Regions from separate parts of the Streptomyces sp. NPDC006309 genome, predicted to be linked through region 3. Evidence: riboswitches for the same ligand, from Rfam matches in the RefSeq annotation. Region 3 holds a riboswitch; each other region holds the start of a gene.

What was found. Region 3 has a riboswitch for cyclic di-AMP ahead of ABZ117_RS10770 (M23 family metallopeptidase). Riboswitches for the same ligand answer to the same signal wherever they lie in the genome.
Positions count from the first base shown of each region.
Region 1: linked by a shared signal. The riboswitch ahead of ABZ117_RS04625 (M23 family metallopeptidase) and the one ahead of ABZ117_RS10770 (M23 family metallopeptidase) in region 3 are both predicted to bind cyclic di-AMP.
Region 2: linked by a shared signal. The riboswitch ahead of ABZ117_RS08355 (C40 family peptidase) and the one ahead of ABZ117_RS10770 (M23 family metallopeptidase) in region 3 are both predicted to bind cyclic di-AMP.

Region 1 is NZ_JBEXRO010000002.1:478,956-488,694, forward strand. It holds gene ABZ117_RS04610 (GNAT family N-acetyltransferase) at 1-2,617, opposite strand, end outside; gene ABZ117_RS04615 (HPr family phosphocarrier protein) at 2,794-3,075, shown strand; gene ABZ117_RS04620 (GntR family transcriptional regulator) at 3,299-3,985, opposite strand; gene ABZ117_RS04625 (M23 family metallopeptidase) at 4,201-4,956, opposite strand; cyclic di-AMP (ydaO/yuaA leader) riboswitch at 4,969-5,129, opposite strand; gene ABZ117_RS04630 (pitrilysin family protein) at 5,362-6,750, opposite strand; gene ABZ117_RS04635 (pitrilysin family protein) at 6,747-8,150, opposite strand; gene ABZ117_RS04640 (DNA topoisomerase IV subunit A) at 8,421-9,739, shown strand, end outside.
Region 2 is NZ_JBEXRO010000004.1:285,718-295,456, reverse strand. It holds gene ABZ117_RS08370 (response regulator transcription factor) at 1-65, shown strand, start outside; gene ABZ117_RS08365 (NlpC/P60 family protein) at 151-1,203, opposite strand; gene ABZ117_RS08360 (hypothetical protein) at 1,634-1,987, shown strand; gene ABZ117_RS08355 (C40 family peptidase) at 2,074-3,165, opposite strand; cyclic di-AMP (ydaO/yuaA leader) riboswitch at 3,174-3,342, opposite strand; gene pcrA (DNA helicase PcrA) at 3,584-6,073, shown strand; gene ABZ117_RS08345 (M23 family metallopeptidase) at 6,116-7,633, opposite strand; gene ABZ117_RS08340 (alpha/beta fold hydrolase) at 7,867-8,718, opposite strand; gene ABZ117_RS08335 (cobalamin B12-binding domain-containing protein) at 8,942-9,364, shown strand; gene ABZ117_RS08330 (DUF5691 domain-containing protein) at 9,340-9,739, opposite strand, start outside.
Region 3 is NZ_JBEXRO010000005.1:363,113-372,851, reverse strand. It holds gene lhgO (L-2-hydroxyglutarate oxidase) at 1-974, shown strand, start outside; gene trmB (tRNA (guanosine(46)-N7)-methyltransferase TrmB) at 1,014-1,838, shown strand; gene ABZ117_RS10780 (PrsW family intramembrane metalloprotease) at 1,907-3,211, shown strand; gene ABZ117_RS10775 (aldo/keto reductase) at 3,257-4,201, opposite strand; gene ABZ117_RS10770 (M23 family metallopeptidase) at 4,276-5,340, opposite strand; cyclic di-AMP (ydaO/yuaA leader) riboswitch at 5,348-5,517, opposite strand; tRNA gene ABZ117_RS10765 (tRNA-Met) at 5,813-5,886, shown strand; gene ABZ117_RS10760 (dihydrofolate reductase family protein) at 5,930-7,066, opposite strand; gene ABZ117_RS10755 (MarR family transcriptional regulator) at 7,144-7,665, shown strand; gene ribA (GTP cyclohydrolase II) at 7,767-8,420, shown strand; tRNA gene ABZ117_RS10745 (tRNA-Lys) at 8,535-8,607, opposite strand; gene ABZ117_RS10740 (amino acid permease) at 8,707-9,739, opposite strand, start outside.

The DNA.
Region 1 (9,739 bases), on a different contig from region 3:
GAACCAGGCGGTGCGCCATGTCCCCGAGCAGCTGCGAGGCCGCCCCGGCGAGCCCGAAGGACAGCACGGCCCCGGCCGCCGGATCGATCACGGCCCGTACGACCGTGTCGACCCCGCGCGGCGCCATCCCCTGCACCACCGGCCGCAGCTCCTCCGGCTGCCCGAACAGCTCGGCCAACTCGGCGTACGCCCGGCGCAGTTGCTCCTCGTCCGCGAGGTCCAGGCGTACGCCGCCCAGGTCGGCGCGGTGTCTGAGGTGCGGGGCGGTGGCCTTGAGGGCCACGGGGTAGCCGAGCGCGCGGGCGGCTCCGGCGGCGTCGTCCGCGGTGGGTGCGGGCAGCGCCCGGCGGACGTGCACGCCGTACTTCTCGAGCAGCTCGCAGGTCTCGGCGGCGGGGATCGTCAGCCCCTCCCCGCGCGCGAGCAGCTCGCCGATCAGGCGGGCGGCGCCCTTCTCGTCGATGTCGTCGTACTCCGGCACCTTCCCGGGGTCGGTCGCCTCCCGGCGCCACTGCGCGTACTTCACGGCTTCGGAGAGAGCGCGGACGGCACGCTCGGCGGCGGGGTAGGCGGGGATGAGGCGGGTGCCCTCCGGCGGGACGGGCGGGGTGTCCGCGCCCGTCCCCGCGGGCGCCGGCGCCGTGCGGGCCGCCGTGCCCGCCGTCGGGGCGGGCGGGCGTTCCGCGAGGCGGTGGACGGGGTGCGCGCCGCCCTCGGGGCCGGGCGTCCGGTCGGCGGCCCCGGGCGCGGTGCTCGCCGCCGCCGACAGCGCTTCGGCCAGCCCTCCGAGTTCCACGTGCACCACCAGGACCGGCTTTCCGGGCACGGCGGCCGAGGCCGACCGCAGCGCCGCCGCCAGCTCGGCGTCCGCCGGCGACGCCTCCCCGATGGCGGGGATGGCGGTGACCACGACGGAGTCGCAGGTGTCGTCCGCCAGCGCGGCCGACAGCGCCCGGTGGAAGTCCTCCGCCGTCGCCCCGGTCGTCAGGTCCACCGGCCGCGCCGGCCGCAGCCCCTCGGCCAGGCACCGGTCGTACGTCAGTACGCCCAGCGACTCGGAGTTGCCGAGGATCGCCACGCGCGGCCCGGCGGGCAGCGGCTGCCGGGCGAGCAGCAGGCCGGCGTCGACCAGCTCGGTGATCGTGTCGACCCGGATCACCCCGGCCTGCCGGAGCAGCGCGGAGACGGTCGCGTAGGGCAGCCGTGTGGCCCGTACCGCGTGCCCCTGCGGGGCCGTCCCGGTGCCCTGCACCACCACCAGCGGCTTGGCCGCCGCCGTCCGCCGGGCGAGGCGGGTGAACTTGCGGGGGTTGCCGATGGACTCCAGGTACATGAGGACGACATCGGTCTCGGGGTCGTCGTACCAGTACTGGAGGACGTCGTTGCCCGAGACGTCCGCGCGGTTCCCGGCGGAGACGAAGGTGGACACGCCGGTGACCCCGGTGACCCCTCCGCCGCGCCGGTGCAGCCGGGACAGCAGGGCGATGCCGATGGCCCCGGACTGGGCGAACATCCCGATGCGGCCGGGGCGGGGCATCTCCGGGGCGAGGGAGGCGTTCAGCCGGACGTCCGCGGCGGTGTTGATGATCCCGAAGGCGTTGGGGCCGATGATCCGCATGCCGTACGCGCGCGCGGCCCGCACCAGGGCCCGCTGCCGCTCCCGTCCCCCGGGACCGCTCTCGGCGTATCCGGCGGAGAGCACCACCAGGCCCTGGACGCCGTGTTCCCCGCACTCGGCCACCACGGCGGGCACGTGCTCGGCCGGTACGGCGACGACGGCCAGGTCCACGGGCCCCTCGATGTCCCGCACCGACCGGTACGCGGCCACCCCGTCGACCTCCCCGAGATCTTCGGGGAAGGCCGTGTTCACGGCGTGCAGCCGGCCGGGGAAACCGGCGTCGCGGATGTTGCCGAGGACGCTGCGGCCCACCCCGCCGGGGGCGCGGCCCACGCCGACGACCGCCACGGACCCGGGCGCGAGGAGCCGCCGTACCGAGCGGGCCTCGGCGCGCTGCTCCCGCGCGCGCTGCACGGCCAGCGAGCGGTCGGTGGGTTCGAGGCCGAACTCCAGGCGGACGACGCCGTCCTCGAAGCTGCGCTTCTGGGTGTATCCGGCGTCCGTGAACACCTTGATCATCCTGCTGTTGGCGGGCAGCACCTCGGCGGCGAAGCGGCGGATGCCCCGCTCGCGCGCCACGGCCGCCACGTGCTCCAGCAGGGCGGAGGCGACCCCGCGGCCCTGGTGGGCGTCCTGGACGAGGAAGGCGACCTCGGCCTCGTCGGCGGGCCCGGAGGCGGGCATGCCGTCGGCGCCGATGCGGTCGTAGCGTACGGTGGCGATGAACTCGCCGCCGATGGTGGCCGCGAGTCCCACCCGGTCCACAAAGTCGTGGTGCGTGAAGCGGTGGACGTCCTTGGCGGACAGCCGCGGGTAGGGCGCGAAGAAGCGGTAGTACTTCGACTCGTCCGAGACCTGCTCGTAGAAGCTGACCAGGCGGTCGGCGTCATCGACGGTGATGGGCCGGATGCGCGCGGTACCCCCGTCGCGCAGCACCACGTCCGCCTCCCAGTGGGCGGGGTACTCGTGCCGGTCCTGCCGGTCCGCCGGGGTCTGCATGGGCCCCAGAGTACGGCTCGCGTACGACAACGTCGCGAGGCAGTCTGTGGAGGACGACACGCCGGACCGAGGCCGCGGTCCGACGGCACACGGAGGGGACGAAGGTCCGCTCCGGGCACGCTTCACGATATGGGAAACTGGTCTAGACAACCCTGAGTACTGAAGGGCAGCATCACATGGCTGAGCGCCGCGTCAACGTCGGCTGGGCCGAGGGCCTCCACGCCCGCCCCGCTTCCATCTTCGTCCGAGCCGCCACGGCCACAGGCGTCCCGGTGACGATCGCCAAGGCCGGGGGCGACCCCGTCAACGCGGCCTCCATGCTGGGCGTCCTGGGCCTGGGCGCCCAGGGTGGCGAGGAGATCGTCCTCGCCTCGGACGCCGAGGGCGCGGACGCCGCCCTCGACCGTCTGGCCAAGCTGGTCTCCGAGGGTCTCGAGGAGCTCCCGGAGACCGTCTGAGCCTTACCGCGCAGAGCGCCGGAGCCGCGTTCGCCCCCCGGGGCGGCGCGGCTCCGGCGTTTCCGCGCACGCTCCGCACGGTATTGCGCCGGTTCACGGCCGGCTCGCGCCGGAACTTCCTCGCGAATTCACAGGGAACGGAATTCAGGCAGGGGAAAACATCCGGCCGACAAGCGGGAGACATTCGCCCGACAATTCCCCTCCTTTGTATACGGCGTCCGTGTTAATTCCGCGGGCCCGTCGTGTTTACGGCCCGTTGCGAAGTCCTCACACGCCCCGGGGCACCGGGGAAACGCAGCCGGTGGCCGCTGGTGGCGCGCTCGGTGTGCAGCGCGGTGAGCGCCCGCGCGCGCTCCCCGTCCCCCCGCGCCACCGCGTCCACGATCGCCCCGTGCTCCGCCCACGACTCCACCGGGGCGAGCGGCGTAGCCACCGCGTACATCCAGGCGATCTTGTGCCGCAGCTGGGTGAGCACCGAGGTCAGCGAGGGGCTGCCGGAGGCCTGGGCGAGCGTCTCGTGGAACCAGCCGCCCAGCGCGCGCAGATCCTCGCCGCCACCCCTCCTGGCCCGCTCCTGGCCCAGCCGGACCAGTCCGCGCAGCACCTTCAGATGGGCCTCGGTGCGCCGCTGCGCGGCCCGGGCGGCCCCCAGCGGCTCCAGCAGCAGCCGCATCTCCAGCAGGTCGGCGGCCTCCTGCTCGGTCGGTTCGGCCACGCACGCGCCCGCGTGCCGGCGTGTCACCACGAAACCCTCCGCCTCCAGGGTGCGCAGGGCCTCGCGGACGGGGACACGCGAGACGCCGTAGCGGCGGGCCAGGACTTCCTCGGTGAGGCGGCTGCCGCGTTCGTGGACACCGGCGACGATGTCGTCCCGGACAGCGGTGCACACCGAGTGCGCCGGAATACGCATGACCGACCTCCGCCTTAATACCCGTGAAACGCCGACGATGGACGCGTGTTCCCGTGACTCTATTCCAATGGACCTGAATTTCCGACGGCCGGGCGTCATCCATGGATATATTTTGGTCAGCGGGTCCGGCGGGCACCGGAAGGAAACGACGGAAAAAGGAGAAAGCCCCGGCTCGGTGAGCCGGGGCTTGGCAGGCCGTGCGGGTGTCCGTCCGGTCAGACGTTCACGCCGTGCTTGCGGAGGTAGGCGACGGGGTCGATGTCCGAGCCGTAGTCGGGCGTCGTACGGGCCTCGAAGTGCAGGTGCGGGCCGGTGACGTTGCCGGTCGCGCCCGACACGCCGATCTGCTGCCCCGGGACGACCTTCTGGCCCACCGTGACACCGATGGACGACAGGTGGCCGTACTGGGTGTACATGCCGTCGGCCATCCGGAGCACGATCTGGTTGCCGTACGCGCCGCCCCAGCCCGTGGAGACGACCGTGCCGGAACCCACCGCGTGGACGGAGGTGCCGCTGGCCGCGTGGAAGTCGATGCCGGTGTGCGAACCGGAGGACCACAGGGAGCTGCTGGCCTGGTAGGCCGTGGAGACGTACGAGTGCGCGATCGGGATGACGAAGGCGTTCAGCCGCTTGCGCTCGGCCTCGCGGGCGGCGCGGACCCGCGCCTCGCGGACCTCCTGGGCCCTCTTGGCGGCCGCCTTCTCCGCGGCCGCCTCGGCCGCCTTCTGCTCGGCGGCCTGCTGCTGGGCGGCGGCCTGCGCGTCGATCTGCTCGGCGACGTCGTCGTTCACGGTGAGGACCGGGGTGAGGCCGGTCTCCTCCACGGAGCTGTCCGCGGCGAGCGCCGGGGACGCGGCGAGGGTGCCGATGACGCCGGTGGTGGTGAGGGCCGCGACACCCGCCGCCTGAGCGGTGGTGCGCTTGACCCGGCCGGGCTTGCGGTGCTTCCCGGTGGCGCACATGAACGCCATGAAGTGGCTGGTCCTTTCCTTCCCTCTCGCCTACCGGGTTAGCTGACGGGTTCGGAGCAGGAAGGTCTCCTACGGGCCCCCTCGCTCACGCGCGGGCGCCCGATTCACCCCAGGGACGATGGGTCCCCGGCTCCCCTGGCTCGCGCCGTACGGGGACTCGGCGATGACTGTCCGCTGCCGCGGGTGCGGCGCACTGCCTGACGAACAGCCCGGATGACGGTACGGCGGCCCGCTCCCCCTCCTCAAACAGATCCGGGTTTTTGTAGCGCATCCCACAGGGCAGACAGGCAACCTCCGCCCCAAAACGGGCATCTGAGTGAACGAGTGGAACGGCAGGGGCCCTGACGACCCGTAGGTCGGCAGGGCCCCACGCGCGCGCGTACGCCTTCGCGTCCGCCGGTGCGTCTACTCCGCGGCGACGACGGTGACTTCGCCGATGCCGAGTGCCTCGACCGGCTCCTTGATCCGGGACGCGTCACCGACGAGGACCGTCACCAGGCGGTCCACCGGGAAGGCGTTCACGACGGCAGCGGTGGCCTCCACCGTGCCCGTGGCGGCCAGCCGCTGATACAGCGTCGCCTGGAAGTCGTCGGGCAGGTGCTGCTCGACCTGGTCGGCCAGCGTGCTCGCGACGGCCGCCGCGGTCTCGTACTTCAGCGGCGCCACGCCGACGAGGTTCTGCACGGCGACGTCCCGCTCCGCGTCGGTCAGGCCCTCCGCCGCGAGCGTGCGCAGCACCTTCCACAGGTCGTCCAGCGCGGGGCCGGTGTTCGGCGTGTCCACCGAGCCGCTGATGGCGAGCATCGCCGCGCCCGTGCCGTCCGGCGCCGAGCGCAGGACCTGACCGAAGGCGCGCACGCCGTAGGTGTAGCCCTTCTCCTCGCGCAGGACGCGGTCCAGGCGGGAGGTGAGGGTGCCGCCGAGGCAGTACGTGCCGAGCACCTGGGCGGGCCAGACCCGGTCGTGCCGGTCGGCCCCCACGCGGCCGATGAGCAGTTGCGTCTGGACGGCACCGGGCCGGTCCACGACGATCACGCGCCCGGTGTCGTCGGCGGTCACCGGCGGCACGGGCCGGGGCTCGCCAGGGGTGCCGGTCCAGGCGCCCAGGGTGTCGGCGAGCAGCGCGTCCAGGTCGGCGCCGGTCAGGTCGCCGACGACGACCACGGTGGCCGTGGCGGGCCGCACATGGCGGTCGTAGAAGGCGCGTACGGCCGCCGCGTCGATCTTCGCGACCGTCTCCTCGGTGCCCTGGCGCGGGCGGGACATGCGCGAGTCCGCCGGGAACAGCTCCCTGGAGAGTTCCTTGGCGGCCCGGCGAGCCGGGCTGGCCAGCTCGTGCGGGATCTCGTCCAGGCGGTTGCGGACCAGCCGCTCGACCTCGCTCTCGGCGAAGGCGGGCGCGCGCAGGGCGTCGGCGAGCAGGCCGAGGCCCCTGGCCAGCCGGGAGGCCGGGACCTCCAGGCCGAGCCGGACGCCGGGGTGGTCGGCGTGCGCGTCGAGCGTGGCGCCCGCGCGCTCCAGCTCGGCGGCGAACTCCTCGGCCGAGTGCCGGTCGGTGCCCTCCGAGAAGGCCCGCGCCATGATCGTGGCGACGCCGTCCAGACCGGCGGGCTCGGCGTCCAGCGGCGCGTCCAGCAGCACCTCCACGGCGACGACCTGCTGGCCGGGGCGGTGACAGCGCAGCACGGTCAGGCCGTTGCCGAGGGTGCCGCGCTCGGGGGCCGGGAACGCCCAGGGCCTGGCCTCACCGGGCTGGGGCTGGGGGTGGAACTCCATGGTGGCGAGCTCGGTCACTTGGCCGTCTCCTCGTTCTCGGTCTCGTCGCGGCCCGCCTCTACGGTCGCTTCCTGCTCCGGGTCCCCGGGGACCTCGGTGTCCTCGACGGCCTCCGGGGACTTCGGCTCGTAGACGAGGACCGCGCGGTTGTCGGGGCGCAGACGAGCCGCGGCGACCTCCCGCACCTCCTCGGGGGTCACCTCCAGGACGCGCCGCACCGCGGTGAGGGCGAGCTGCGGGTCGCCGAACAGGACGGCGAAGCGGCACAGTTCGTCGGCGCGGCCCGCGACCGTGCCGAGCCGGTCCAGCCACTCGCGCTCCAGCTGGGCCTGGGCGCGCTCCATCTCCTCGGGCGTGGGGCCCTCCGCGGCGAACCGGGCCAGCTCCTCGTCGATGGCGGCCTCGATGACCGGCACCTCGACGTCACCGGACGTCTTCACGTCCAGCCAGCCCATCGAGGGCGCGCCGGCCAGGCGCAGCAGGCCGAAGCCGGCCGCGACGGCCGTACGGTCGCGGCGCACCAGCCGGTTGTACAGCCGGGAGGACTCGCCGCCGCCGAGGACGGTCAGCGCGAGGTCGGCGGCGTCGCACGCGCGCGTGCCGTCGTGCGGCAGCCGGTAGGCGGCCATCAGGGCACGCGCCGGGACCTCCTCCACGAGGACCTCGCGCAGCTGCTCACCGATGACGTCCGGCAGGGAACCGTCGCGGGGCTCGGGCTTGCCGTCGTGGGCGGCGATGGAACCGAAGTACTTCTCGACCCAGGCGAGGGTCTGCTCGGGGTCGATGTCGCCGACCACGGACAGCACCGCGTTGTTCGGCGCGTAGTAGGTGCGGAAGAACCGGCGCGCGTCCTCCAGGGTGGCCGCGTCCAGGTCCGCCATCGAGCCGATCGGCGTGTGGTGGTAGGGGTGGCCCTCCGGGTAGGACAGGGCGGTCAGCTTCTCGAAGGCGGTGCCGTAGGGCACGTTGTCGTACCGCTGGCGGCGCTCGTTCTTGACGACGTCCCGCTGGTTCTCCATGGACTCGTCGTCCAGGGCGGCCAGCAGGGAGCCCATGCGGTCGGCCTCCAGCCAGAGGGCGAGCTCCAGCTGGTGGGCGGGCATGGTCTCGAAGTAGTTGGTGCGCTCGAAGCTCGTGGTGCCGTTGAGCGAGCCGCCCGCGCCCTGCACCAGCTCGAAGTGGCCGTTGCCCTTGACCTGCCCGGACCCCTGGAACATCAGGTGCTCGAAGAGGTGAGCCAGGCCGGTTCGCCCCTTGACTTCGTGGCGGGAACCGACGTCGTACCAGAGGCAGACCGCCGCCACGGGGGTCAGGTGGTCCTCGGAGAGCACCACGCGCAGACCGTTGGCCAGGCGGTGCTCGGTCGCTGTCAGGCCCCCGGAGCCTGCCTCGGCTGTGGTCGTGTGACCCATGGGCATGTACGTCCCTTCGCGAGCGGAGGCGGTCGTAGAAACCGCGGTTTTCCTGCCGTTCCTGCCACTGTATGCAAAGCGTGCGGGGCCCCGGCGAAGTTCCCGCGGGACGTACGCCCACAGCGGATCGCGTAGCCTGCGTGCGACCCGTCTCCGGAGGGCTCCCCGGCACCGGCCGGGCCGACGGAGACCGGGTCGTGGCCCGGGCTGTCAGTGCGGCGGTCCACAATGGTCCGCGTCAGATCAGTCAGTCGCTTCAGCAAGGAGCCGGCAGCGATGGCCCGCCGCAGCACGAAGACCCCGCCGCCCGACGATTCGTACGAGGAGCGGATCCTCGACATCGACGTCGTGGACGAGATGCGTGGCTCCTACCTCGAGTACGCCTACTCGGTCATCTACTCGCGTGCCCTGCCGGACGCCCGTGACGGCCTCAAGCCGGTGCACCGCCGCATCGTCTACCAGATGAACGAGATGGGCCTGCGCCCCGAGCGCGGCTACGTGAAGTGCGCGCGCGTGGTCGGCGAGGTCATGGGCAAGCTGCACCCGCACGGCGACGCCTCGATCTACGACGCCCTGGTGCGCATGGCACAGCCGTTCTCCATGCGCGTGCCGCTCGTCGACGGCCACGGCAACTTCGGCTCGCTGGGCAACGACGACCCGCCGGCGGCCATGCGGTACACCGAGTGCCGGATGGCCGAGGCGTCGAGCCTGATGACCGAGTCGATCGACGAGGACACGGTCGACTTCGCGCCGAACTACGACGGCCAGGAGCAGGAGCCGGTGGCGCTGCCGGCCGCCTTCCCGAACCTGCTGGTCAACGGCTCCTCGGGCATCGCGGTCGGCATGGCGACGAACATGCCCCCGCACAACCTGCGCGAGGTCATCGCCGCCGCCCGCCATCTGATCCGCTACCCCAACGCCGACCTCGACGCGCTGATGAGGCACGTGCCGGGTCCGGACCTGCCCACCGGCGGCCGGATCGTCGGACTCGGCGGCGTCCGTGACGCCTACGCGACCGGCCGCGGCACGTTCAAGATGCGCGCGACGGTCACCGTCGAGACCGTCACCGCCCGCCGCAAGGGCCTGGTCGTCACCGAACTCCCGTTCACCGTCGGCCCCGAGAAGGTCATCGCGAAGATCAAGGACCTGGTCAACGCGAAGAAGGTCCAGGGCATCGCCGACGTCAAGGACCTCACCGACCGCGAACACGGCCTGCGCCTGGTCATCGAGATCAAGAACGGCTTCGTGCCCGAGGCGATCCTGGAGCAGCTGTACAAGCTGACGCCCATGGAGGAGTCCTTCGGCATCAACAACGTCGCCCTGGTCGACGGCCAGCCGCTCACCCTGGGCCTGAAGGAGCTGCTGGAGGTCTACCTGGACCACCGCTTCGAGGTGGTCCGGCGCCGCAGCGAGTTCCGCCGCGCCAAGAGGCGGGACCGGTTGCACCTGGTCGAGGGTCTGCTGACCGCGCTGGTCGACATCGACGAGGTCATCCGGATCATCCGCTCCAGCGACAACTCTGCGCAGGCCAAGGGCCGCCTGATGGAGCGGTTCTCGCTGAGCGAGGTGCAGACGCAGTACATCCTCGACACGCC
Region 2 (9,739 bases), on a different contig from region 3:
GCAAGCTCCAGCTGTCCAACCGTCATGAGCTGACCCGCTGGGCGACCGCCCGCCGGCTGGTCTGACCCCCGCGGCACCGCCCGCCTCACCCCGGAGCCTGCCCGTACCGCGACCTTGTTCCACCCCCCACGAAAGCCCGGGTCACGACCCTCACGCCACGCGGGTCGCCCCCGCGAACGGCATCTGGTCGACCGGCGCCAGGCGGACCGGGGCCGACGGGTTCGGGGCGTGGATCATCTGGCCGTCGCCCACGTAGATGCCGACGTGACTGATCCCGGAGTAGAAGAACACCAGGTCGCCCGGCTGGAGTTCGGAGCGGGACACCCGTCGGCCCGCATCGATCTGGGCGTAGGTGGTGCGGGGCAGGGAGACGCCGGCCGAGCGGTAGGCGGCCTGCACCAGTCCCGAGCAGTCGAAGGCGTTCGGACCGGTCGCCCCCCACACGTAGGGGCTGCCGAGCTTGCCGTAGGCGTAGGCGACGGCCGCCGCCGCACGTGCGGTGGTGGCCGGTGAGGGCCCGGCCCGCATCGGCTCCCGCGGGCCCGCGGCCGACCGGGAGACGCGTCGGCCCGTGCCGCCGGTGACCTCGGCCCGCTGGCGGGGCGTCAGTCGGGCGAGCAGCCGCCGGGCCTCGTCCAGTTTGCCGGTGACGGTCCTCTTCTGCCGGTCCAGCTCCGCCTGCCGTGCGCGCAGCGACGACAGCTCGATACGCGCGGCACCGCGCAGCCGCTCGATCTCCCGCAGTTGGTCGCGGACCCGGGACACCACGGCGGCCTGCCGGTGACCGGCCCGTTCCGCGAACGCGGCGCCGTCCAGATATCGGTCGGGGGCGCTGGAGAGGGCCAGCTGCCAGGCCGGGTCGACGCCGCCGTCCCGGTACTGCGCCGCCGCGATCGAGCCCAGTGCGTCGCGGGCCGAGCTGAGTCTCTGCTGTCTGCGGGCGGCCTGGTCCTGGAATCCGGCGATCCGTTTTTGGGCCGCCTCCGCCTTCTCCTTCGCCCCGTCGTACTTCTCAGTGGCGGTCTCGGCCTCCCGGTACAGGCGGTCCACCTCGGCCTTCACCTGCCCGGGCGTCGGCTGGGGCTCGGCGTGGCCCGTCCCGTCGAAGCCCGTCGCGGTGGCCACGCCCGCCAGGGCGAGTGTGGCGGCTGTGCGGGCCGTACCACTGAGCGAGCGTTGCCGGGGCTTGCGGTGCGCTGCCACCTGGACCGTCACGTCCTTCCGTACGGCTCGTATGTCGAGCGGTCAGTGCGCCCGGCGGCGGTCCGCACAGGGGGAACGGGCCGCCGCCGGGTCCTTCTCGGCGCGGGTGACCGACTGCCGCCCCTGGTCCGGGCGGCGTGGGGAGCCGGTCACCTGGAGGAGGACGCTAGGCCGAACGGTGACGAGTTGGTAACGCACTGTGCGGAACTGTCCGCGACGGGCTGGGATTTGACCGCATGTGATCCCGCTGCCCAGCCGGAGTCGTTCCGTTCACGCTGCGTGATGATCGAAGTGCAGGAAGTGGGACGGGCGGGACGGGTGGGGTGCTATGGCTCGCATATACGCCCGCCGGTGTCCGCGACCCCCGTCACGAGCGCTCGGTGGGGCCGGTGAAGGGGGGCCGGGGCACGCCTGGTTAGGCTCCGGCCCCATGGACGTACTCATCCATCTCTTCGTCGGCCTGCACATCGTCGGTATCGCCGCGCTGCTCGGCGGTTTCCTCACCCAGATGAAGGCGATGGGCCGGGGCACGGCCCGGTTCGTGCCCGGAATGCTGCACGGCGCGCTGACCATGCTGGTCACCGGGGTGGCGCTGGTCGGCCTCAACCAGGCCGACGACCACCACATCAACACCGTGAAGATCGGCGTGAAGCTGGCCCTGCTGATCGTGATCCTCGGGCTGGTCTACGTCAAACGCGACGAGGAGCGGATCGACAAGGGCCAGTTCGCGCTCGTCGGCCTGCTGACCACGGCGAACATCTTCATCGCCGTGCTCTGGACCTGATCGCCGGCCGGTGGGCCGTCCGCATTGGCCGCGCCGTCCGCATTGGCCGCGCCGGCCGGTGGGCCGGCCAGGGCCGGCCCGGGACGTCAGCCCGGTCGCACCACGCTGTGGACGGCCGACCCGCCGACGGAGGAGATCGGTTCCTCACGGACGTACGCGCCCGGTCTGGGCGCGTGGATCATCATGCCGTCGCCCGTGCAGAGCCCGACGTGGCGGCGGTCGTCGTGGAAGAAGACGAGGTCGCCGGGGCGGGCGTCGGCCGGCGGCACCGTGGTGCCGGCGGCGGCCTGGTCACGGGCGGTACGCGGCAGGGTGACGCCGGCGGACTTCCAGGCGGCCTGGGTCAGGCCCGAGCAGTCGTAGGAGCCGGGGCCGGCGGCACCCCACACGCAGGGCTTGCCGAGCTGGGCCCGGGCGAAGGCGACGGCCTTCCCGGCCTTGGCCGCGTCCGTGCCGGACGGCGCGGACCCCTGGGCGGTCCGCTGTGCGAGCAGCACGCGCGCATGGGCGAGCTTTCGCTGAACGGCGGTCTTCACCGCCTTCGGGTCCCGCACGGCTCGAGCGGCGATCTCCGGCCGGCTGTTCCCGGGCGGTACGACGGAGTCCGCGGGCGGCACGACGGCCACCTCCCGGCCCGGTAGGACCGCGTCCCTGACCGGTGGTGCCGGTGCCACCGGTGCGAGTGTGGTGACGTCGCCTCCGGGGACCGGCGCTACGACGCCCCCGCTCCACCGGGGTGCTGCGACATCGCGGCCCGCTGCCGCGGCGCCGATTCTCCCCCTGGCCCCCGCGGCACTGTCCCCGCCCCGCGTGGGCGGCAGGACGGCCGTGTCCAGGGCGGAGGCGGTGCCGCGGGGGGCCGGGACGGCACGGGCCCGGGCCGCGCGCCGGGCGACCTCGTCACGGAGCCGCTGGAGGCTGTCGGCCTGCCGCCGTGGGACGCCAGCCGGTTCCTGGGCCGCTGCGGCCGTCCCGGTCGCGGAGTCCGCCCGGCGGTAGAGGTCGTCGATCTTCCGCTCGACCTCCTCCGGGCTCGGCCTGCCGTGACCGGCCTCGGGAGCGGCCTCCGCGGTCTGGGAGAACACGGCGAGGGAGGTGAGGGCGGCGGTGGCGAGAGCGGGGGTGCGGATGCCCGCTCCGGGCGTTCCGCCGGGGCGCGGCTTGCGGTGCGACGCCAAGGGAGGCGACTCCTTCCTAGCTGCCGCCTACCGGGTTAGCTGTCGGGTTCGGGCGGACGGAAGGGTTGCCCTACGGCGTCGTCCCGGGCGGGAGTCGGCCGATTCACCCCGGGATTCGGTGGGTCCCCGGCTCCGGGTGCCGCGCAGGGGGCACGCCGGACTCGGCGGAGGCCGCGCGGCCCGGCGACGTTCGCCGGAGGGGGGTCGTGCGGCCTGACGGCAACCTAGCCAACTCGTGTGGCTTCTGTGAAGGTTGGTGCGCAGTATGTCCGATACATTTCCGTGACCTCGGGGCGGGTTCACGCGGACGTGACCAGGTGCTTCCGGTGCGTGAGGGGTCGCGGGGCACCCGCGTGGCGAAGATCGGCTTGCGGGACGGTGACCGGTTGTCGGTGGGGCGCCCTAGACTCGGAGAGCGATGAGCAGCCTCTTTGACGACAGCTTCCTGGCGGACCTCCAGCCCCCGCGTGGGCACGACGAGGAGCTCCCGCCGCCGCCCGAGCACGACCACGCTCCGGAGCCCCTTCCGGACGATCTGTTCGGCGGGAAGTTCGACGTGCCGCCGGACCGGGACTCCCACTACCGCGACGGCGCCCCGCGCCCCGTGATCGACGCGGCGGCGCTCCTGGAGGGGCTGAACGAGAACCAGCGCGCCGCGGTCGTGCACGCCGGCTCCCCGCTGCTCATCGTCGCCGGCGCCGGTTCCGGCAAGACCCGTGTGCTCACCCACCGCATCGCCCACCTGCTCGCCGAGCGGAGCGTCCACCCGGGTCAGATCCTCGCGATCACCTTCACCAACAAGGCCGCCGGCGAGATGAAGGAGCGCGTCGAGCAGCTCGTCGGCCCGCGCGCCAACGCGATGTGGGTGATGACCTTCCACAGCGCGTGTGTGCGCATCCTCCGCCGCGAGTCGAAAAAGCTCGGTTTCACCTCGTCGTTCTCGATCTACGACGCGGCCGACAGCAAGCGCCTGATGGCCCTGGTCTGCCGTGATCTGGAACTCGACCCCAAGCGCTACCCGCCCAAGTCCTTCAGCGCCAAGATCAGCAATCTGAAGAACGAGCTGATCGACGAGGAGGACTTCGCCGCCCAGGCCGCCGACGGTTTCGAGAAGACCCTCGCCCAGGCGTACGCGCTCTACCAGTCGCGGCTGCGCGAGGCCAACGCCCTCGACTTCGACGACCTGATCATGACGACGGTCAACCTGCTGCGCGCCTTCCCGGACGTCGCCGACCACTACCGCCGCCGCTTCCGGCACGTCCTGGTCGACGAGTATCAGGACACCAACCACGCCCAGTACGCCCTGGTGCGCGAGCTGGTCGGGACGGGCGAGCGTGCCGCCGAGGACGCCGACGTACCGCCCGGCGACAGCGACCTGCCGCCGGCCGAACTGTGTGTCGTGGGTGACGCCGACCAGTCGATCTACGCCTTCCGGGGCGCGACGATCCGCAACATCCTCCAGTTCGAGGAGGACTACCCGAACGCGACGACGATCCTGTTGGAGCAGAACTACCGCTCCACGCAGACGATCCTGTCCGCGGCCAACGCGGTCATCGAGCGCAACGAGTCCCGCCGCCCGAAGAACCTGTGGACCAACGCCGGCCACGGCGCCCGGATCACCGGTTACGTCGCCGACACCGAGCACGACGAGGCTCAGTTCGTCGCGGAGGAGATAGACCGGCTCACCGACGCGGGCGAGGCACGCGCCGGGGACGTCGCCGTCTTCTACCGCACCAACGCCCAGTCCCGTGTGTTCGAAGAGGTCTTCATCCGCGTCGGCCTGCCGTACAAGGTCGTCGGCGGCGTCCGCTTCTACGAGCGCAAGGAGGTCAGGGACGTCCTGGCCTACCTGCGTGTCCTCGCCAACCCCGAGGACTCCGTGCCGCTGCGCCGCATCCTCAACGTGCCCAAGCGGGGTATCGGCGACCGCGCGGAGGCCATGGTCGACGCCCTCGCCCAGCGCGAGAAGATCAGCTTCCCCCAGGCCCTGAAGCGGGTCGACGAGGCGTACGGCATGGCCGCGCGGTCCACGAACGCGGTGAAGCGGTTCAACACGCTGATGGAGGACCTGCGCACGATCGTCGAATCCGGCGCCGGCCCGGCGACCGTCCTCGAAGCGGTACTCGAACGCACCGGGTATCTGGCCGAGTTGCAGGCCTCCACCGACCCGCAGGACGAGACCCGCATCGAGAACCTTCAGGAACTCGCCGCCGTGGCGCTCGAGTTCGAGCAGGAGCGCGGGGAAGGGGAGGCCGGCACGCTCGCCGACTTCCTGGAGCAGGTCGCCCTGGTCGCCGACTCCGACCAGATCCCCGACGAGGAGGGCGGCGACGGCGTCATCACGCTGATGACGCTGCACACCGCCAAGGGCCTGGAGTTCCCGGTCGTGTTCCTGACCGGCATGGAGGACGGCGTCTTCCCGCACATGCGCGCCCTCGGCGAGGCCAAGGAGCTGGAGGAGGAGCGCCGCCTGGCCTACGTCGGCATCACCCGCGCCCGGGAGCGGCTGTACCTCACGCGGTCGGCGCTGCGCAGCGCCTGGGGCCAGCCGTCGTACAACCCGCCGTCCCGCTTCCTGGAGGAGATCCCGGCCGCGCACCTGGAGTGGAAGCGGACGGGGGCCGCGGCGCCGGTGTCGTCCGGGCCGGTGTCCGGGATCGCGGCCTCGCTGTCCTCCTCCCGCTCGCGCTCCTCGGCGTCGGGCGCGTCGGGGTTCGCCACGCGGCGCACGGCAGAGAAGCCGGTGGTCGCGCTTGCCGTCGGCGACCGGGTCACCCACGACCAGTTCGGCCTGGGCACGGTCGTCGGGGTGAAGGGCACGGGCGCGAACACGGAGGCCACGGTCGACTTCGGGGACACCAAGCCGAAGCGGCTGCTGCTGCGGTACGCGCCGGTGGAGAAGCTGTAGGGCACAGAAGAGCCCCCGCCGCTCGGCGGGGGCCTGCCGGTCCTACGTCGGATCGAGTCCGTGGCTGCGCAGCCACGGCAACGGGTCTATGGCCGCCCCGCCCGCCGGACGCACCTCGAAGTGGAGGTGCGGGCCGGTGGAGTTGCCGGAGTTGCCGGAGTAGGCGATCGGCTGGCCGGCCTTGACGGTCGTACCGGAGGCGACGCGGTAGCTGGACAGGTGGCAGTACCAGGTCTGCGTGCCGTCCTTCGACGTCAGGATCAGCATGTTGCCGTAGGCGCTGTTCCACTGCGTGGTGACCGTGCCGTCGGTGGCGGCCATCACCGTCGTGCCGTACGAGACGGGGAAGTCGATGCCGGTGTGCACCGACATCCAGTTGACGCCCGCCTGGCCGAAGTACGCGCTGAGGCCGCGCTGGGTGACCGGCAGCACGAACTTGGGGCGCAGCCGCTCCTTGAGTGCGGCCTCAGCGGCGGCCTTCTTCTTCTCCAGTGCCTGCTGCGCCACGAGGTCGATCCGCTCCTGGGTGCGGCTCGCCCGGTCGGCGAAGTCGTGGGCGCCGTCGGAGAGCGTCCTGAGCTGGGTGTCCAGCTTGCTGTTGGCGATCGACGGCTTGACCACCTGCACGTCCGGGGCGGAGGCGGTGGTGTCCTCGGAGCTGTCGCCGAGCGCGCCGACCGAGGCTGCGGCGATCCCGGCGACTCCCATCACGCAGGCCGAGGGCACGGCGACGGTCAGCAGCGCCGAGCGCTTGGCGGGCGTACGGCGCCGGGAGCGCGCCGCGCCGCGTGAGCCCGCGCGGGTCTCCGGCTCCGGGCCGGTCTCCTCCTGGCCGTCCAGCAGTCCGGTCACGGCGGGCAGTTCACCGGTGGAGTCCGGCTCGCCCTCGCCGGGAGGCTGTTCGTCGCAGGCGGTGTCCTCGTACGGCGTGTCCTCGTACGGCGCCTGCTCGAAGGCCGCGGCCCGCGCGTCGCCGACCGCCTCGAACGTGGCGGTGGCCTGCTGGTCGAACGGCTCGCCACCCTGCTCGGGCTCCGCCGTCCCGGCCTGCTGCCCCGCGGAGTTCCACTGCGTGGCGTCGTACGCGCCCGTGTCGAAGGTCTGGGTGCCCCACTCCCACTGCTGGGTGGGGTCGGCGCCGCCGGGCCGGTCGGACGGGAGCCAGGCGCCGGTGTCCCACTGGCCGCTGACGTCGTTGCCGGTGGCCTGCGCGGGGACCGCCCAACCGGACGTGTCGTAGCCGCCGGAGTCGTAACCGGCATGGGGCGGGGCCGCGCACGGGTCGTAGTCGGAGGACTGGCCGCTGCCCGGCTGCCACTGGGCCGTGTCGTACGCGCCGGTGGTCTGCTCGCCGCCCGGAAAACTGCCGAAGAGCGGGTCGGTGTCGAAGGCCGTGGTGCCCGCGGAACCACTCGTGAAACCGGTGGCGTCATAGCCACCGTAGGTGGTGAGGTCGTCGTAGGGGGCTTCCTGTGCCCCGTACGGCGGGTAGTGCGCGGGGGAGGCGTCGGAAGCCGGGGCCGGGGTGGTCATGGTCCCCGACGGGTGACGATCGTTCACCAACTTCTCTTTCGCCTCGACAACAGGGGCTGCCAGAGCAGTGCGGCGACTGTACCCGGCGGTATGCGGGCACGACAATCTTCGGCTTGTTTCCCGTGGGCCGGAAACGGGCATTCGGACGTGTTTCGGGGGAGGCGGAACGCGACTTTGGCTTTTCGTTCGAAGACTGTTCGATGTGTAGTGACTCTGAGTCAGCTGTGCGCGGATCCGCGCCTTCCCGGGCGAGGCTGGTCTCAGGCCACGGTCAGACCCTCGCCGACCCGCTCACCGGGGTGCGGAGCGTCGAGGACCTCGCGTATCCCGGCGGCCACGGCAGGGTGCACGGGCAGGGCGAGATGGCCGATGCCGGTCACCCGGACATTGCGCGCGTCCAGATCGGAATGCTCCAGGCAGGCCGTCTCCAGCGGGTCCATCATGGAGTCCAGGTCGCTCCAGAAGCTCACGAAGCGCGTACGGCAGCCGGGCGCGGGCCGGGCCAGCTCCTTGATCACCGGGGATCCGGGCCGCATCTGCCGCACGATCGGATGGGCGTCGGCCAGCGGCGCCACCTTGGTCCCGGAGTGCGGCGTCCCGAGCGTGACCAGCGTCCGTACGCGCAGGTCGCCGCCCAGGCACTGGACGTAGTAGCGGGCGATCAGACCACCGAGGCTGTGTCCCACGATGTCGACCCGGGCGCTGCCGGTGCGCTCGCAGATCTCCTCGATGTGCCGGCCGAGCAGATCGGCCGCCGCCCGTATGTCACAGGTCAGCGGGGAGTAGTTCAGCGACTCGACGCGCTGTCTGCCGTGCTGGGCGAGGGTGCGGCGCAGCAGCACGAACACCGAGCGGTTGTCGATGAAGCCGTGCAGCAGCACGACCGGGGTACCGGGGTGGGCCGGCAGCCGGGTGGCGCCCTCCGCCGCGGCCAGGGCCGCCGAGCGGCGCTCCTGGGCGAGGCCCGTCGGATACAGCAGGAGATGCCCGGCGAGGATCGCCGCCTCGAGGGCGGTCGCCTTGAGCAGCGCCATGGACAGTCCGGTCAGTCTGCCGGGCCACAGGCGGCGGCAGACCGGGAGGAAGAGTGGCAGTACCCCGGTGACCTTCATGGCCGACCTCCTGTCGGCACGCCGGGAGTCGGCTCGATCCCCCGTGTGCCCTCATGTCCCACCATGTGATTTCCCCCTCCCTGCGCGCCGTAAAACCGCGGGGTGCGGGATGCTGTGGATAACGTTCGTTCACTTCGCGACAATGGCGGGACGCGCCAAAAGTGCGGTACTTGTCGGTACGGACGGAAGCGATCGCTTCCGTGGTCGCTTGATGGAGGCAGTGATGGGTGTGGCAGCCGGTCCGATCCGCGTGGTGGTCGCCAAGCCGGGGCTCGACGGCCACGACCGTGGGGCCAAGGTCATCGCGCGCGCGTTGCGCGACGCCGGTATGGAGGTCATCTACACCGGGCTCCACCAGACCCCGGAACAGATCGTCGACACCGCCATCCAGGAGGACGCCGACGCGATCGGTCTCTCCATCCTCTCCGGCGCCCACAACACGCTGTTCGCCGCGGTCATCGACCTGCTCAGGGAGCGGGACGCGGCGGACATCCTCGTCTTCGGGGGCGGCATCATCCCGGAGGAGGACATCGCGCCGCTGAAGGAGAAGGGCGTCGCCGCGATCTTCACGCCGGGCGCCACCATGACGTCGATCGTGGAGTGGGTACGGGAGAACGCCGGTCAGCCGGCCGCGTCCGGCGGCTGAGGGGCTGCCTGCGCCGGGTGACCGGGCATGGGCAGTGGTGCCGGCGCCTGTGGCGGCCGAGCGGGTGCCCGCAGGGGCCGAGCCGGGGCGTCGGCGGGCACCGGTGTCAGCTCCTGCGCCATCACCGCCCGTAGCCGCAGCGTCGTGACCAGGCGCTGGAACGCCTCCGCCCAGTACCCGCCGGCCCCCGGCGCGGCGTCCTCCCGCTCGTCGGGTATCGCCAGCAGCGCCTCCAGCCGTACGGTCTCCGCCGGATCCAGACAGCGTTCCGCGAGCCCCATCACCCCGCTGAAACTCCACGGGTAACTGCCCGCGTCGCGCGCGATGTTCAGGGCGTCCACCACCGCCCGGCCCAGCGGGGCGGCCCAGGGGACG
Region 3 (9,739 bases):
CGGAGATGGTGAAGTTCTGCGCCGAGTACGGCATCGCGCACGCCGTCACCGGCAAGCTGATCGTGGCGACCGTGCGGGAGGAGCTGCCGCGGCTGCACGCGCTGGTGCAGCGGGGCCGCGAGAACGGCATCCCGGTGCGCGAGCTGGGACCCGCGCAGATCAGCGAGTACGAGCCGGAGGTGCGCGGGCTCGCCGCCATACACGTGGGGACGACCGGGGTCTGTGACTTCGTGGGCGTCGCGCGCGAGCTGGCGCGGGCGTCCGGGGCGGAGATCCGGTACGGCGCGCGGGTCGTACGGGTGGACCGGCGGCCGGAGCGCGGCGTGGCCGTGCTCACCGCGGCCGGGGACGTCGTCCGCGCGCGCGTGCTGGTCAACTGCGCCGGGCTGCACTGCGACGAGGTGGCCCGCCTCACCGGGGACGAGCCCGGGGTGCGGATCGTGCCGTTCCGCGGGGAGTACTACGAGCTGGCGCGGCCGGAGCTGGTGCGGGGACTGGTGTATCCGGTGCCGGATCCGGCGTTCCCGTTCCTGGGGGTGCATCTGACGCGTGGGATCGACGGGAGTGTGCACATCGGGCCGAACGCGGTCCCGGCGCTGGCCCGCGAGGGGTACGGCTGGGGGGTCGTACGGCCCCGGGAGCTGGCCGGGACGCTCGCGTGGCCGGGGTCGTGGACGATCGCCCGGCGGCACTGGCGCTACGGGGCGGGTGAGCTGCGGCGGTCGGTGTCCAGAAGAGCGTTCCTGGCGGCCGTACGAAGACTGCTGCCCGGCGTGGAGGCCGGTGACCTGGTGCGGGCCCCCGCCGGGGTGCGGGCCCAGGCGGTGCTGCGGGACGGGACGCTGGTGGACGACTTCCTCATCGAGGAGGGGCCGCGGACCGTGCACGTGCTCAACGCGCCGTCCCCCGCGGCCACCGCGTCCCTGCCGATCGGCAGGGAGGTCGGACGCCGGGCGCTGGGCCTGCTCGGGTAGGAGGGCGGCCTCGCGGGGCGCCGTAAAATCGGTCGTACTGTGTCTGACTCCCTGAACGCCCCCGACGCCCCGCCCTCGGCATCGCACGATCCCGGTGAGTCCGTCCGGCACACCCGGACCCGGGGCGAGCCGCGGTTCCCGGACGGGCCCAGGGCCGATCCCGCCGGCTCCCACTTCGAGCGGCGGATCCGCAGCTTCCAGCCGCGGCGCAGCCGGGTGACGGCCGGGCAGGCCGACGCCCTCCAGCGGCTGTGGCCCACCTGGGGGCTGGACATCGACGGGCAGCGGGTCATCGACCTCGGCGAGCTGTTCGGGAACGACCGTCCCGTGGTCCTGGAGATCGGGTTCGGGATGGGCGAGGCGACCGCGCGGATGGCCGCGGCCGACCCGGGCACCAACATCCTGGCCGTGGACGTGCACACCCCGGGGCAGGGCAACCTGCTCAATCTGGCGGAGCGCGACGGGCTGTCCAACGTCCGGGTGGGCAACGGCGACGCGATCATCCTGCTCCGGGAGATGCTGCGCCCCGACGCGCTGGACGGGCTGCGCGTCTACTTCCCCGATCCCTGGCCCAAGAAGCGGCACCACAAGCGGCGCCTCATCCAGCCCGAGTTCCTCACCCTGGCCGCGGCCCGGCTGAAGCCCGGCGCGATCGTGCACTGCGCGACCGACTGGGAGCCCTACGCCGAACAGATGCTCGAGGTGCTCGGCGCGCACCCCGACTTCGAGAACACGCGGGCAGAGGGCGGTTTCGCCCCGCGCCCCGGGTTCCGGCCGCTGACCCGTTTCGAGGGACAGGGCCTGGACAAGGGTCATGTGGTGAACGACCTGCTGTTCCGGCGCGTCCCGCACCGGGAGCGATGAGTCCGGCACCGCGCCCGGACCGGTAATCCGCTCCTGCCCCTCGTCCCCTCACCGTTAGGGTCGATGCCGTGGCCACCAGTCCCCCGTTCCCGACGTATCCCCCGCGCCCCGGCGACGGTGTGCTCCGCCATCCGCACTGGTGGCAGCGCAGGTGGGTGCGGTACGGGGCGCTGAGCACGCTGCTGGCGCTGTCGGGGCTGGTCATCCTGGCGCTCGTGCGGCGCCAGACCGGCACGGAGGGCTTCGTCGTCGGGCTCGGGCTGGCCGTGCTGCCCGTGCCCTGGCTGATAGCCGCGTTCCGGTGGCTGGACCGGGTGGAGCCGGGGCCCTGGCGGAACCTGGTCTTCGCCCTCGCCTGGGGAGCGTGCGCGGCGGCGCTGATAGCCATCGTCGCCAACAGCTTCGCCACCCGGTGGATCGCCACCTCGACCGCGGACCCGGCCGGCGCCGACACCCTCGGCGCCACCGTGATAGCGCCGATCGTCGAGGAGTCCGCGAAGGCCGCGGCCGTCCTGCTGGTCTTCCTCTTCCGCAGACGCCACTTCACCGGGATCGTGGACGGTGTGGTGATAGCGGGGATCACCGCCACCGGGTTCGCGTTCACCGAGAACATCCTCTACCTCGGCACGGCCTTCGGGACGGACCAGCTCACCGGCGGCCGTGGCATCGCCTCGGTCACCGCCGCGACCTTCTTCGTGCGCATCGTGATGTCGCCGTTCGCGCACCCCCTGTTCACGGTCCTGACCGGCATCGGTTTCGGTGTCGCAGCGCGCTCCGGCGAGCGGCAGCGTGTGCGGCGGGCCCTGCTGCCGGTCTGCGGACTGCTGCTCGCGATGAGCATGCACGCCTTCTGGAACGGCTCCTCCACGTTCGGCCGGTACGGGTTCTTCGCCGTCTACGCCGCCTTCATGCTGCCCGCGTTCGCGCTGCTGACCTGGCTCGCGATCTGGACGCGGCAGCGGGAGCTGCGGACGGTGCGCGCGGAACTCCCCGCGTACGTACTGGCCGGATGGCTGGGCCCGGGCGAGCCGTTCGCGCTCGGGTCGATGCGGGCGCGGCGGATGGCCCGGGACTACGCCCGGCACCACCTCGGCCGGCCGGCGGCGCGGGAGGTGGCGCGCTACGAGGCGTACGCGACCTCGCTGGCGTTCCTGCGGCACCGGGGGCGGCGCGGGCGGGCCGGGGCCGACTTCGTCGTACGGGAGCGGGAGCTGCTGGACGAGCTGTGGCGGCGCAGGGAACCGGCACGCCCGGCACTGGAGTACGCGGCGCGGGCCGCCACGCCGGCCCGCCCGGTGTACGTGGGCCCCGTGCCGTACTGGCAGGGCGCCCCGGCGGGCGCCCACCCGGCCTACAACCCGTACCGGACATAGCCGGACGGGACGGCCGGGGCGGATCGGCCGGGGCGGGCCGGGGGGCTACGCGGAGGCCGTGGTCAGGGTGGCCAGCTCGTCGTCCGTGAGCGTCAGGTCCGCCACACCCAGCAGCGCCGGGAGCTGTTCCACCGTGCGTGCCGAGGCGATCGGGGCCGTGACGGTCGGCTGGGCGGCCAGCCAGGCCAGCGCGACCGTGGCGACCGGGACCTCGTGGGCGGCGGCGATGTCGTCCAGGGCCGCCAGGACCCGCCGGCCGCCCTCGGAGTCCGCGTACTTGCGGGCCGTACCGGCGCGGGCGCTGTCGACGGTCGTACCGGGGCGGTACTTGCCGGTGAGGAAGCCCGACGCGAGGGAGAAGTAGGGGACGGCGGCCAGGTTCTCGCGGGCGGCGAGGTCCTGGAGCGGGCCCTCGTACGTGTCGCGGGAGACCAGGTTGTAGTGGGGCTGGAGGGCGACGTAGCGGGCCAGGCCCTCGCGGTCGGAGTGGTCGAGGGAGGCCCGGAGGCGCTCGGGGCTGATGTTGGAGGCGGCGATGTGCCGGACCTTGCCCGCCTTCACCAGCTCGTCCAGCGCGCCGATGATCTCCTCGACCGGCACCTCGGGCTGGTCGAAGTGGGTGTAGTAGAGGTCGATGCGGTCGGTTTCCAGACGGCGCAGCGAGGCGTCGGCGGCGGCCTTGATGTTCGCCGCGGACAGGCCCCGGTACTCGGGGTGCTGGCTGACCTTGGTGGCGATGACGACGTCGTCGCGGTTGCCGCGGGCCTTGATCCACTTGCCGATGATCGTCTCCGACTCGCCGCCCCGGTTGCCCTCGATCCAGGCGGAGTAGGAGTCGGCGGTGTCGATGAAGTTGCCGCCGGCGGCCGTGTAGGCGTCGAGGACGGCGAAGGAGGCCTGCTCGTCGGCGGTCCAGCCGAAGACGTTGCCGCCGAGGGCGAGCGGGAAGACCCGGAGGTCGGAGGAGCCGAGTGTGCGGAGTGATGTCAGTGAGGTCATACGTCACTACAACGCCGGCGGCGATGATCACAATCCGCCGCCGGCGCCAAGTTCCCGCAAAACCGTCAGGGGGTGAGGCCCTTGTCCCGCAGCCACGCCATCGGGTCGATGGCGGCGGCCTGGCCGCCGGGGTGGACCTCCAGGTGCAGGTGCGGGCCGGTGACGTTGCCGGTGGCGCCGACCCGGCCGATGACCTCGCCGGTGGTGACCTTCTGGCCGGCCGTGACGTTGATCGAGGACTGGTGGCAGAACCACAGTTCGGTGCCGTCGTCCAGGGTGAGGATCGTGCGGTAGCCGTAGGAGCCGGCCCAGCCCGCCTCGGTGATCGTGCCACCGTGGATGGCCTTGATGAGGGTGCCGGTGGGGGCGGCGAAGTCCAGGCCGGTGTGGTGGCCGGAGGACCACATCGTGCCGGCCTGGCCGAACGTCGAGGTGATCGTGTAGGAGGAGGTGGGCAGCGTGTACTTCCCGGCCGGCTTCGCCGGCTCGGCCAGCCGCTTCTCCTCGGCCGCCTTCGCGGCCTTCTGGTCCGCCTTCTTCGCGGCGGCGGCCTCCGCCTCGCCCTTGGCCTCGGCCGCCTTCGCGGCGGCCTCCTTCTCGGCCTGGGCGGCGGCGGCCGCGCTCTGCTTCTCGGCGGCGGCGAGGGCGACGGCGGTGGCCTTGTTGTCGGCCTGGCCCTGCTGCTGCTCGGCCTGGGCCATGATCCGGTTGCGCAGGGCCTCGCCCGCGTCGGTGTCCCGCTGGTCCTCGGCGGAGGCCACGCCGACGCTGCTGAGCGCGGTCGTGGCGGTCTGCGGCGCCTCGGTGGCGGTGTCGCCGAAGAGGGAGCCGACGGAGGGCAGGTCCGGCAGGGAGAGGGAGACCGGCGGCTTGCCGGTGTTGGCGCTGGCCATGCCGCCCGCGCCGACCGCGGCCATCACGCCGACGCCGAGGACGGTGGAGCTGCGGGCGAAGCCGCCGCGCTGCTTGGCGACCCGGTGCCGGCCGCGGACCGGGGCGACGGAGTCCTCGGTGGGGTTCCACTCCTCCCAGGGGCCCGCGTCGGCCCGGTGGGCGTCGTAGCCGAAGGTCTCGGTCTCGCGCCGAGCCGGCACGAACGGGATTTCGGGGGCAGGGCGGTTGGACGCCACGCGGGCGTGCTCCTTTCCTTCCGCCGCCTACCGGGTTAGCTGACGGGTTCGGAGCGGGAAGGTCTCCTACGCGCGTATACCGGTCGTGGACCGTGTGGGCTCCACGTCGGCGTTCGCGAGATTCACCCCAGGGTGGTGGTTCCCCGGTTCCCTTGCGGGATTCGGCGCGTGCGCGCGGAGCCGTCGGTGACGGCTGGGACGACCGCGCTGCGTTATCGAACGTTAATAGACCCGCCAGTCACTTTCCAAGCTGTTCGCCATGATCATCAATGTTCAAACCTGGGGATTTACCGGTCATGACATGCACAAAGCGGGCGAGTTGACCGACGTACAGGAGTCACTCGCGGCTTTGATGGTGACTCGACCGTCACCGCACAGGGCCCACCCGATCACGGTCCGTCACAGCTGCCGGGGGGCCGCGGAAGCGATGTGCATCGCACCCTGTGGATGGCGTACAGTAGAGACACAACGACGCGGGGTGGAGCAGCTCGGTAGCTCGCTGGGCTCATAACCCAGAGGTCGCAGGTTCAAATCCTGTCCCCGCTACTGGAACTCAGGGCCGGAATCCAATGGATTCCGGCCCTGAGTGTCATCCGGCGAGCAGATGCCCGTTCGGCGCCTTGGCGAGGGACTCCAGCTCCGGCAGTACGACGACCCGGGCGCCCGCGCCGGTCAGCACACCCGAGCCGTCGGCCGCCGCGACGAACGTGTCGGGCTCCCGCCACGCCGTGACCACCCGGCGCACCCCGGCCCGCAGGATCAGCTCGGCGCAGGGGGCGGGGCGGGAGGCGCGGCGGGCGCAGGGTTCCAGGCTGCTGTAGACCGTGGCGCCGGGCAGGCGCGGGTCGGCCGGGTCGGTCTTCGCGAGGGCCGCCTCCTCCGCGTGGACCACAGGGTCGGCGCCTTCGCGGGAGTGGCCGCGGGCCAGCTCCGTACCGTCCGCGGCGACCACGACCGCGCCCACACTGAACGCCGTCCGGGAGGGCGGGCACAGGGCGGCGAGTTCGCAGGCGGTGCGCAGCCAGTGACGGTCGGCCGGGGTGGGGACCGGACCGGTGCCGGGGGCCGTGGGCTCGTAGCGCATGAGGACGACGTCCTCGATACGGCGGGTCTCGGTCAGGCGCAGGCGTCCGTCCTGGTAGGCGCCGGGGCCGAACAGGCGCGGGGCCGCGGGGTCGCCGACGAGGAGCGGGGCGAGGACGAGCTGGAGTTCGTCGGCGAGGTCCTGCTGGAGCAGCTGGGTGTGGACCTGGCCGCCGCCCTCGACCATCAGGCGCTCGACGCCCCGCACGTCGTGCAGATGCTCCAGCAGGGCCCGCCAGTCCAGGACGGGGCCGAGCGCCACGACGTCGGCGGTGCCGCCGAGGAGACGCGCGGCCCGGCCGGCGCCGGCGTCGGTGGTGCAGACGAGCTTGTCGCCGCCGGTGTGCCAGAAGTGGGCGCCCGGGTCGAGGTCGCCGGAGGCGGTGACCGTCACCTTCAGCGGGTACGCCGGCCGGCCCGCCGCGACCCGCGCCGCGCGCCGCTCGGCGGAGTTGACCAGCAGACGCGGGTTGTCGGCGCGGATCGTGCCGGCGCCGATCAGGATGGCGTCGGCGGAGGCCCGTACCGCGTCGACCCGGTCGAAGTCGGCCGGGCCGGACAGCAGGAGCCGTTCGGGGCCGGTGTCGTCCAGGTAGCCGTCGAGGGAGACGGCGGCGGACAGCAGTACGTACGGCAGGGGCATCGGCGTACTCCCTCGCGGCGGCCCGGTGGACCGGCCGAAGTCTTGGTTCAAAGTTGGAACAAACCTACACTGGCGGCATGACGACCCGCTGGCTCACTCCGCAGGAGCAGCGCGCCTGGCGCGCCTACCTCGCCGCGTCCCGGTTGCTGGAGGACGCGATCGACCGGCAGCTCCAGCAGGAGGGGGGCATGGCCCACCTGTTCTACTCCGTACTGGCCAACCTCTCCGAGGCCCCCGGCCGGCGACTGCGCATGACCGACCTCGCCGAGACGCTGAAGATCACGCGGAGCAGGCTGACGTACGGGGTGACCCGGCTGGAACGGGACGGCCTGGTGCGCCGGGAGACCTGCGGCCAGGACCGGCGCAGCTCGCTCGCGGTGCTGACGGACGAGGGGATGGCCGTACTGGAGCGTACGGCGCCGGGGCACGTCGAGACGGTGCGCGCCACACTGTTCGACCGGCTGACCCCGGAGCAGGTGGGGCAGCTCGAGGAGATCTGCGCGGGGATCGCGCGCGGCCTCCAGGGGGAGGACGGCGAAGGCGGGGCCGCGGCGGAGGACGTGCCGTGGCGCCGGCGGTCGTCGCCCTGTTCGGGCTAGCGCGCCACGCGACATTGCTTGAACTTTAAAGCATGAGGTAGGGTCCGGAGCCGGCAGCTGCTTCAAACCTGAAGCAGACAGCAGACACGGAGACCCCACGCATGCCCGACATCCCCGCCGCCACCCCGCGCGCCCGCGTCCGGGTACCGCTGCGCTTCGCCGACGGCTACGGCGCGGACGCCGAACTCGTCACCTTCCACGGTCTCGCCGACGACCAGGAGCACATCGCCGTCGTCCTCGGCGACCCCGGCCCGGTCCCGCTGGTGCGCCTGCACTCCGAGTGCCTCACCGGCGACGTCTTCGGCTCGGCCCGCTGCGACTGCGGCGCCCAGCTGCGCGAGGCGGTCGAGCGCATCGCCGGCCGCGGCGGCATCCTGCTCTACCTCCGCCAGGAGGGCCGCGGCATCGGCCTCTACAACAAGCTCGACGCCTACGCCCTCCAGGACCAGGGCCTCGACACCTACGAGGCGAACGCCGCCCTCGGCCTCCCCGAGGACGCCCGCGACTACACGGCCGCCGCGCAGATGCTCACCGCCCTCGGCGTCAGCGAGCTGGACCTGCTCTCCAACAACCCCGACAAGGCCGGACAGTTGCGCGCCCTGGGCGTGGCCGTACGGGACCGGGTGCCGACCGGCGTCTTCCCCACGGACCACAACGTCCGCTACCTCCGCGCGAAGGTCCTCCACACCCAGCACACGCTGCCGCTGGCCGAACTGCCGGAACTGACGGGGCTGACGGGGCTGACGACGGGGTAGCGAGCGCGCAAGCAGCGGACCGTGGTCCGGAGAACGACGCGGCGCCCGAGTCGGCCGAAGCCGGCTCGGGCGCCGCGTAGCAGGTCGGAGGGGGTGAACCCTCCCCCGCAGCCGTAGGCCCTGTGGGACTCGAACCCACAACCAATGGATTAAAAGTCCACTGCTCTGCCAATTGAGCTAAGGGCCCAGGCGATGTTGCCTGTCCGAGCATAGCGGGAGGAGGCCGTGTCTCCGATCGGGTATCGGGGACACGGCCATGTCGGAGGGCCGGGAGTGCGCGGGATCGTTACTTTTCGGCCGGGATGGGCGTGGCTGCCGGCGCGGAGGCGGGGGTCAGGAACCAGTGGCGGGCCGAGGCCAGCCACCAGGTGGCGGCGAAGCCGAGGACGGCCAGGACGGCGACGGGGGCGTAGTTGAAGGTCTTCCAGGTGACCGGGGAGACCTGCGGGAGCATGAAGAGGACCGTGATCGCCACCACCCAGCTCACCGCGGCGATCCCGACGGGGCGTGACCAGCGGCCCAGGTGCCAGGGACCGGGGGTGAAGGCGGCGCCCTTGCGGACGCGGAGGAAGGTCGGGATGACGTACGCGATGTACAGCCCGATGACCGCGATCGACGTCACCGCGGCGTACGCGGTCGTGTTGATGAGGTAGGGCAGGCCGAGGGCCAGGGCGCCGAGCGCGGCCAGCCAGACCGCCGCCACGGGGGTGCGGGTGCGCGGGCTGACCGTGTGCCATACGCGGGAGAAGGGCAGCGCGCCGTCCCGCGAGAAGGCGTAGATCATGCGGCTGTTGGCGGTGACGGACGCCATGCCGCAGAAGAGCTGGGCGCCGATGACGACCAGCAGCAGGAGTTTGCCGGCCGTGGAACCGAGGGCGTCCAGGAGGATCTGGGCGGGCGGGGCGCCCGTGGGGGAGGCCAGTTCCGCGTCGTACGACTGGATGGCGTAGGTGAAGCCCAGCAGGAGGACGAACCCGGCGATCCAGGAGGTCCAGATCGAGCGGACGATGCCCCGGGGGCCGGCCGTGGCCGCGTCGTGGGTCTCCTCGGTCATGTGGGCGGAGGCGTCGTAACCGGTGAAGGTGTACTGGGCCATCAGCAGACCCAGCAGAACCACGTACGGACCGCTGCTCCAGCCCGTCCGGTTGACGAACTCGGTGAAGACGAACGCCGTCGACCGGTGGTGGTCGGGGACGAACGCGAGCGCGGTGACGATCAGCGCCACCCCGAGTACGTGCCACCACACGCTCACGCCGTTCAGGAACGCGACGATCCGGACGCCGAACGTGTTCAGCAGGCCGTGCAGGACGAGGATCGCG